DNA from 2 places in the Synechococcus sp. Lug-A genome. Region 1 is predicted to be linked to the other one. Evidence: riboswitches for the same ligand, from Rfam matches in the RefSeq annotation. Region 1 holds a riboswitch; the other holds the start of a gene.
The links. Region 1 has a riboswitch for cobalamin ahead of KBY86_RS03255 (HupE/UreJ family protein). Riboswitches for the same ligand answer to the same signal wherever they lie in the genome.
Positions count from the first base shown of each region.

Region 1 (4,406 bases):
CGCCGGGCCGCCACCGTGGCCGGGGCCGCCACGGCCGGGCACCCGCAGGCGCTCGCCATCAGCCACCCCGCGTGGCACCCGGATCGTGCCGGAGCGGGGCTCCCGCGCCATGCCGCCGTCGGCGCCGCGGCTGGGGACGCTGAGGGTGAACGCCACCTCGCTCCCCTTGGCCGCCTGCTCCAGCGTCAGCTCGGCGGTCACCTCCAGGTCCTGGCCGCGAACCGGAAAGCCTCCCGCCTGTTGGCCGAAGCCGCCGCCGCCGGGAAAACCGGTGGCGCCGCCAAAACCACCCGCGCCACCAAAACCGCCCCCGCCACCAAAACCGCCCCCGCCGCCAGGGACGCCGAAGCCCATCTGCTCGAACAGATCGGCCAGATCCACCTCCTGAGCGGCCTGCCCGCTGCCTGGCCGGCCGCCCTGCCGCCGGAAGCGGCTCTCCCAGTCGGGTGGCGGACTGAACTCCTCCCCGCTGCGGTGGCGGCCCAGGTCGTCATAGGCCTTGCGCCGCTTGGGATCGGAGAGGGTCTGGTAGGCCTCGCTGATCTCCTTGAAGCGCTCCTCGGCACCGGGCTCCTTGGCCACGTCCGGGTGGGTGCGACGGGCCAGCCGCCGGTAGGCCTTCTTGATCGCGTCGCCATCGGCGTCGCGCTCCAGCTCCAAGGCGGCGTAGTAGTCCTTGAACTTCATCGTCGCCGGGCCTCCGAACAGAGCTGCGCCTGGAGGGTGGCCGCCTGCGGGGGCGACCCGCACGGGGCTCCCCCCAACCCTGCCACGCCCGTCCGTGATCGCGCCGTGCCAGGTGCAGCAGCGGCAACGTCCTGGCCGCGGCCGGGCCGCTTGTCCGCCTGCTTCCGGCCTCCCGCGCCAGCCAGCTCGCTGTGGCCAGGCGCCAGACTGGGTGGATCAGCTCCGCCCTGGCCGCCCTTTCCATGACCAGCACCGCCACCGATCTCCGCGCCGACGGCCCTGCGACGGTGCCCATCCCCGCCATGGCGGAGGCCGGCATCATCAGCCTGCCGGTGACGATCCTCACCGGCTTTCTCGGCGCCGGCAAAACCACCCTGCTCAACCACATCCTCAGCAATCAGGACGGCATCAAGACCGCCGTGCTGGTGAATGAGTTCGGTGAGATCGGCATCGACAACGACCTGATCATCGCCACCGGCGAGGACATGGTGGAGCTGAGCAACGGCTGCATCTGCTGCTCGATCAACGGCGAGCTGCTGGAGGCGGTGGAACGCATCCTTGATCGTCCCGATCCGGTCGACTACTTGGTGGTGGAAACCACCGGCCTGGCGGATCCGCTGCCGGTGGCGATGACCTTCCTCGGCAGCGAACTGCGCGACACCACCCGGCTCGATTCGATCATCACCTTGATCGATGCGGAGAACTTCGACGACTCCACCATGGCGAGCGAAGTGGGGCGCGCCCAGGTGATCTACGGCGACATCCTGCTGCTCAACAAGACCGATCTGGTGGCGGAGGAGCGGCTGGTGGAGGTGGAGTCGCGCCTGCGCGAACTCAAGAAAGACGCCCGCATCCTGCGCTCGGTGAGCGGGCAGGTGCCCTTGCCGCTGCTGCTGAGCGTGGGGCTGTTCGAGTCCGATCGGGTGGTGGCGGAACAGGTCGGCGGTCCCCAGGCGCACAGCCACGACCACGGCCATGACCACGCTCACGATCACGGCCACCACCACGGCGACCCTCACGCCCACGGCCACGACCATGGCCCAAGTGCCGGCGCGGCCGAGGGTGCCGCCGCAACCCACGCCGCTGCCGCTGACCACACTGCCGCTGACCACAGCGCCTGCGACCACGACCATGGCCAGTGCGTGCATGACCACGGCCACGATCACGGCAGCCACGGCCACGGCCATGACCACAGCCACGATCATGCCCATGGCGACGGCGTCCATGCCGCCGACCATCTGGCGATCGAAGGCTTCACCTCGCTCTCCTTCGCTGCCGAGGGACCCTTCTCGTTGCGCAAGTTTCAGAACTTCCTCGACAACCAGATGCCGGCTGGGGTGTTCCGGGCCAAGGGAATCCTCTGGTTCAGCGAAAGCGAGCGGCGCCATGTGTTCCACCTGGCGGGCAAGCGCTTCTCGATCGACGACACCGATTGGAAAGGACCGCGCAAGAACCAGCTGGTGCTGATTGGCAAGGAGCTCGATCACGACAAGCTGCGCCGTCAGCTGCGGGCCTGTGTCGCCAGCGGCGCGGCCGGCAAGGGGTTTTCCTGAACCTGGCCCGCTTGCCCGGCTGCGTCCTCTGCTCGCGGCCCGGCATCCCGCCCGCTCCTGGCGCTGCATCCAGGCCCTGCATCCAAAGGTTGCCGTTGAACCCCGGGGCGGCGGGGCTGGCTTCATACTGACCCCGCAGCGGTTTGCCGGTGCGCACCCCGGTGAGGCAACGAGGAAAGTCCGGTGTCAGCAACACGTCCCCTCCGAAGGCGTGGTCGCCAGTCCGGCGCTGTCCCGCAGCTGTGATGGGCCCCTTCCACAGGCGTGCCCTCAGCCAGAACGCTCGCCCCTGCTCCTCCCCCTTCAATCCCCGGCGCGGACCGGAGTTCACCATGCCCTTCGCTTCCCTCAAGTCCTCGTCAGGCCGTGATCTGGCCCTGGCCGGCTGCGCCGGTCTTGGCCTCAGCCTGCTGGGCGCCCTGCCCGCCAGCGCCCACGGTGTGGCGGGCGCCGGCCTCGCGGGTGGCTTCAGCCATCCCCTCACCGGCCTCGACCACCTCTTCCTGCTGGTGGGTGTGGGCGCGGCCTCGTCCTTCGTGAGCGCCCAGCTCCTGCTGTTCGCCCTGGCCGGTGCCGTGATCGGTGCGTTCTTCGGTGTCAGCGGCGGCGGCCTGCCCGTGGCTGAGCTGCTGGCGGCACTGGCGGTTTCAGGTCTGGGTGTGCTGATCCTGATGAGCCGCCGCTCTGGCCACCCTCCTTCCATTCCTGCGGCCGGCACCGTGGTGACGGTGGCGGTGGCGATCCACGCGATGCTGCACGGCCATGAAGCCAGCGGTGCCAGCAGCTGGTGGGCGGGAGCCCTGCTGGCCTCCGGCCTCACCGTGGGGGTCACGTTCCTGTTGCTGCGCCGGCTCGGCACCGCCTGGACCGTGCGTCTTGCCGTTCTGCTCACCGTGGTGGGTGCGCTGCTGGCCCTGGGGCCGATCGGTCTGCTCGCCGGCGCCGGCGCCGGCGCCGCCTGAGCTGAGCACCAATCGCAGTCATCGACACAGTCCGCTCTCAGGTTCTGGCTAACGTTGCCGCAGTCCGGTTGGGTGTCATGGTCGAACTTCTGCTTTTCACCGGAGTCGTGGCGCTGTTCGGCCTGGCCTTCTGGCTCACCACCGACTCCGATGACGACAATCCCGGCGGCGGTCTGATGCAGCCGGCTCTGGTGCCGGTCCGGGTCCGGCCCAACCGCTGAACGATTCCATTGATCTCGTCCGAAGCGATCGTCAGCCCTGCTGATGGTCGCTTTTTCTTTGGGTTCCCGTGCCGTACCGGGGAATCTGTCCCTCGGGCCACTGGAAAGGGCGCAGCCCGCTCCTCATGCACCAGCCACCACAGCCGAGCAGCCTGGGCGTTTCGAGCAGCCTCGGCGGTTCTCGTTCCTGGGTGTTTCCCCCATCCACTGATCCCACGGTCTTTCTTCCGGTCACATTTGTTACTTCGGGTCGCACCCTTTCGGCGTGGGCGGACTGACCCTGATCCTTACGCTCCAGAAGTTGCATTCGCGCCATAGGGCGCTCCATCTCCTGGATGAAACGGATCTCTACCGCCACCCTGAAGCTGGCTGGTGCCGGCTTGACGGTTGTTTCGATCGCCACCGCCGTGGGTGCCGGCCTGGCCCAACAGGCACCCAATCGCCAACCCGTTGAAATCGGTGTGTACTCGGGCCGTCACTACAACACGGACAAAGAGCTGTACCGCCAGTTCACGGCCCGCACGGGCATCAAGGTGAACGTGCTGGAGTCCAAGGACGACGCCATCATCGAGCGCCTCAAGAGTGAAGGGCGCAACAGCCCTGCCGATGTGCTGGTGCTGGTCGATGCCGCCCGCCTCGACATCGCCACCGATCAGGGCCTGTTCCAGCCCGCCCGCTCTGCCGCCTTGCAGCGCGACGTGCCTGCCAACCTGCGCGATTCCCAGGGCCGCTGGTACGGCCTCACCCGCCGGGTGCGCGCTGTGGTGGTCAACCCGAAGCTGGTGAATCCCGCCACGATTCGCACCTACGCCGATCTGGCCAATCCAGCCCTCAAAGGCAAGCTCTGCCTGCGGGAACGCAAGAGCCCCTACAACCAATCGCTGGTGGCCAGCCAGATGATCCTGCGCGGCGATGCCACCACCCGCAACTGGGTGCGCGGCATGGTGGCCAACGTCAAGCAGCCGTTCTTCACCTCCGACACC
Region 1 is NZ_JAGQBN010000003.1:96,870-101,275, forward strand. Features, by position in the region: gene KBY86_RS03245 (DnaJ C-terminal domain-containing protein) at 1-687, opposite strand, end outside; gene KBY86_RS03250 (CobW family GTP-binding protein) at 930-2,240, shown strand; cobalamin riboswitch at 2,363-2,546, shown strand; gene KBY86_RS03255 (HupE/UreJ family protein) at 2,573-3,202, shown strand; gene KBY86_RS03260 (hypothetical protein) at 3,280-3,423, shown strand; gene KBY86_RS03265 (extracellular solute-binding protein) at 3,759-4,406, shown strand, end outside.

Region 2 (4,406 bases), on a different contig from region 1:
AGGCGCCAGCCAACCCTGCCTGGGAGCCCGGCTGGCCCGGGCGGGGATGGTGGCGGTGTTGATCGCGATGGCAGGCACCGCTCTGCTTGCTCCGGCCCTGGCACAGGTGCAGCGGGTGCCCCTGCGCTGCCGGCTGGCCGATGGCCCCTGGCTTCCCTGCGTGATGACGGTGGAAGCGGTGGGTGAGCGCTGGAGGTTGCGCTTCGACAACACACAGCTGAGCTTCCGCCACGATGGCAAGGGTGTGGTGGAGATGCAGCGACCAGCCGGCAGCTGGGAGACGGTGAAGGCCCGCTGGAGCGAGGATCAGGCCCTCTGCTGGGACGGCATCTGTGCCCAGGGGGACATCCCCCTGGACTGAACCGACCATCGGATTTAGTCGGCTGGAAGATTTGGTCGGCTGGAAGTGGATGGCACACCTGGGAAGGCTGTGAATGGATCACAGACAAGCCGCCATCGAATGGATCGCAGGCAGGCCGCCTGAGCTTGGCTGCGAGCCTGCTCAGGCGGCCTGCCTGCGTCGGGTGCCTTCGATCGCCTGCAGCAGCAAGCTGCGCTCGACACGCAGCCCGAGCGCCACCAGCTCAAGCCGACCCTCGTGGGGGCTGCCAGGGGAGCCAATCTCCCTGGGTGCGGGGGCTATCGGGCCTGCGGGGGCTGCCCTCTGTGCGTCGTGGTCCTCGTACCAGCAATCGAGCCGCGGACCAACCGCCTGGATCTGCAGAGGCCGTCGTTTGCCGGGCTGAATCAGCCAGCCCTTGAGGCGCAGCAGGGCCTGGTGCTGGATCTGCTCCAGGAGCGTGGCTTCAAGGGCCTCACGATCGAAGGAGCCAGCGAGCTGAATCGCCACCGATTGCATGGGCACGTGGGTGTGGTCGTGATGCTCGTGGTCGTGATGACCGTGATCGTGGTCGTGATGGTGGTCGTGGGAGGCCTCGCCATGGGGGCCAGGAGCCGGCGCGACGGCTGGGCGATCCAGGCCCAGCAGCAGCTCGGGCGGCACCTGACCGCGCTGCATTGGCAACACCTGGGCGCCGGGGCGGCAGGAGGCCTGAAGGCGCCCGCGCACCCGGTCCAGCTCTGCAGGCGTGAGGCGGTCGCCGCGGCTCACCAGCACCAGATCAGCCGCCCGCAACTGGTCCTCGAACAACTCCTCCAGGTCGGAGAGATGATCAAGGCTGGGGTCGGCAGCCCGCTGCCGCTCAAGCGCGGCGGGGTCGGCCACCACACTGCCGCCGGCCAGCGCTTCACCATCCACCACCGTCACCACGCCGTTGACGCGGGTGCGGGTGCGGATGTCGGGCCACTTGAAGGCCTGCACCAGGGGCTCGGGCAGCGCCAGGCCGCTGGTTTCCACCACGATGCCGTCAAGACGATCAGCGGACGCCAGCAGCTTCTGCATCGTCGGCAGAAAATCGTCCTGGACGGTGCAGCAGAGGCAGCCATTGGCGAGCTCCACCAGCCGGCCATCGAGCTCCTCCTCCGGGCAGAAGCCGCAGCTGCGCAGCAGGTCACCGTCGATGCCGACTTCGCCGAATTCATTCACCAGCACCGCCAGGCGCAGACCGCTGGTGGTGAGCAGATGGCGCAGCAAGGTGGTTTTGCCCGCGCCGAGGAAGCCCGTCACCACGGTGACGGGGAGACGCCGTTGCATGGAGGCTGTCATCTCAGGGCACCAACGCGGACCAGGCGAACGTGGAGCCCACGCCGATCAGCACGCCGGCCGCCAGCATCAACCGCGCCGGAGCGAGGCCCGCGCGCCAGCGCTGCACCAACGTGAGCGCCAGCCACAGCAGGGCGCCCTGGCTGATCAGCAGGCCCAGCAGATACCAAACCACGGAGGCGGGCTGCCAGCCGCTCACGGCATCACTGAGCACATAGCCGTGCAGGGCGAAAGCGGGCAGCAGGGTCCAGACAGGCAACCGTTGGATCACCACCAGCCCCACCACCACCAGCGACAACGCCACCAGCGCTTCGGCGCCAGGCAGGGCGGGCAGCAGCAGGCCAAGGCCGGTGGCCGTAAGCCCCACGGCAAGCAGAGCGAGCACCCAGCGCAGGCGCTGCACCAGGCCCACCAGGCCGAGCGCCAGCAGAAACAGCAGGTGATCCGGACCCAGCAGCGGATGACCGATGCCGCTGAGCAGACCCGCCAGCGGGCCCTCCTTCAGGGCGAAGGTTTCCATCAGGTGGTGGGCAGCTGCGGGGGTGGCCAGCAGTGGCACGAGCAGCAGCGGCACGACCAGGAGTGGCGCGAGCTGCAGGGCGCCAGACAACAGCAGAGGGCTGGCTGGCTGGGCCGCACGACGGCCTGGGCCAGCAGCCCGGGGTTGAAGAAACATGGCTCGACCGGTCCTCGCCGGAACTGGATGGGTTGAAACGCCGGCGGGTGTTCTGACTGGCCCTGCCACGAGGACTCGCGGAACAGGCTTCACAGTTGCGGGACAGCGCCGGAATTGCACCGGACTTTCCCCCTTGCCTCCAAGGGATGGATCCCCTGGAACCGGCGAGCCAATCTACCGGCAGCCGAGGCTTTCAACCGTGCTGACGCCGGTGCGGGGATTGACGCCTGCGGCCCTGGCGCAGAGGGCTTTCTGCTGGGTCAGATCGAGCACGGCGTCGCTGAAATCGGCCCCCTCGATCGTGGCCCCGGTGAAGCGGCTCTGCATGAGCATGGCGTTGCGGAGCACCGCACCGCTGAGGTCGGCGTTGTCGAAGCGGGTGGCGAAGGCCACGGCGTCTTCGAGGTCGGCGCCGCTGAGATTGCTGCCCTGCAGATCGCTGGAATTGAACACGGCACCGCGCAGGTTGGTGTCACTGAGGTCGAAGCCCTGCATCGACGCCTTCAGAAACTCCTGCTGCTGCAGGTTGCGGCCATGCATAGCGGGCTGCAGATCCTTCAGCGCCCGCTGGCCGCGCAGCTCCGGTGCCGTGATCGCCAGGGCCGGCGCCAGGGGGCCCACCAGACCCAGCCAGGCGACCGTGACCACCAGCAGGGCAAGCAGGGAGCTGAGCCAACCGGGGCGAGTGAAGGGGGGCAAGAACACACGTACCGTGGGCCCTCAAGTTATGGCAGCCACGGCCGCGGCGCGATCGACATGAGCATGTCCCTGCGGGTGGTGGTGCCGCCCCATCCCCTGATCGGTCACTGGTTGACCCTGCTGCGTGATCAGGACACGCCCCCCTCTCTGTTCGGCACCGCCATGGCCGAGCTGGGCCGCTGGCTCACCTATGAAGCCGTGCGCGACTGGCTGCCCCATCAGCGGGTGACGGTGCAGACACCGCTGGCCAGCACCGAAGGCAGCGTGGTGGACGGCAGCGTGCCCCTGCTGGCGGTGCCGATCCTGCGGGCGGGCCTGGGGCTGTGGCAGGGGGCCCAGGCCGTGCTGCCCACGGCCCGGGTCGCCCACGTCGGCCTGCGCCGCAATGAAGCTGATGCCAGGGCCTCCTGGTACTACGACGCGCTGCCCGAAACAATCGGCCCCCAGGTGGGGGTGCTGGTGTTCGATCCGATGGTGGCCACCGCCGGCAGCCTGGTGCAGGTGCTGGAACGGCTCGAGAGCAAAGGGGTGAGCGGTGACCGGCTGCGGGTGATCACGGCCCTGGCGGCCCGGCCCGGGCTCAACACCCTGGGGCAGCGCTTCCCCCACCTCACCCTCTACACCGCCTGCATCGACGCTGACCTGGATGCCGACTTCCGCATCGTCCCGGGCCTCGGCGATGCCGGTGATCGTCTGTTCGGCACCCCGGCGGCGGCCATTCCCTGATGCCTGCAGCAGGCGCGGCTCCAGCCCTCCTCTGTCGTGCTCGGCCAGACCGTGGCGCCCAGGCCCAGACCTAGGCTCACGGGCCATTGCTCCCCTGGCATGGGACTGGCTGTCGCCGCTTCACCGCCCCCGGCCCGTGCCCTCGGGCAGGAAGGTTCGCGTTCGTTGAGCGGCACCGTGCAGGTGCCGGGCGATAAGTCGATCTCCCACCGCGCGCTGCTGTTCGGGGCAATCGCCACCGGCGAAACCCGCATCGATGGCCTGCTGCCTGCGGAGGATCCGCTCAGCACCGCCGCCTGCCTGCGCGCCATGGGGGTGACCATCAGCCCGATCGCGGCAGGGCAGCCGGTGATCGTGCAGGGGGTGGGCCTCGAAGGCCTGCGGGAACCCGACGACGTGCTGGATTGCGGCAATTCCGGCACCACCATGCGGCTGATCATGGGGCTGCTGGCGGGACGCAGCGGCTGCCACTTCGTGCTGAACGGCGATGCGTCCCTGCGCCAGCGGCCGATGGGAAGGGTGGCCGAACCGCTGGCCGCCATGGGCGCCCAGATCCGCGGCCGCGCCGGCGGCAAGCTGGCGCCGCTCTCGATCCAGGGAAGCGCGCTGCATGGGGCCTTGCTGGGCACCCCGATCGCCTCG
Region 2 is NZ_JAGQBN010000001.1:110,713-115,118, forward strand. Features, by position in the region: gene KBY86_RS00555 (hypothetical protein) at 1-361, shown strand, start outside; gene cobW (cobalamin biosynthesis protein CobW) at 503-1,666, opposite strand; gene KBY86_RS00565 (HupE/UreJ family protein) at 1,668-2,273, opposite strand; cobalamin riboswitch at 2,364-2,520, opposite strand; gene KBY86_RS00570 (pentapeptide repeat-containing protein) at 2,514-3,044, opposite strand; gene upp (uracil phosphoribosyltransferase) at 3,096-3,764, shown strand; gene aroA (3-phosphoshikimate 1-carboxyvinyltransferase) at 3,864-4,406, shown strand, end outside.
Region 2: another riboswitch for cobalamin. It lies ahead of KBY86_RS00565 (HupE/UreJ family protein); the one in region 1 lies ahead of KBY86_RS03255 (HupE/UreJ family protein).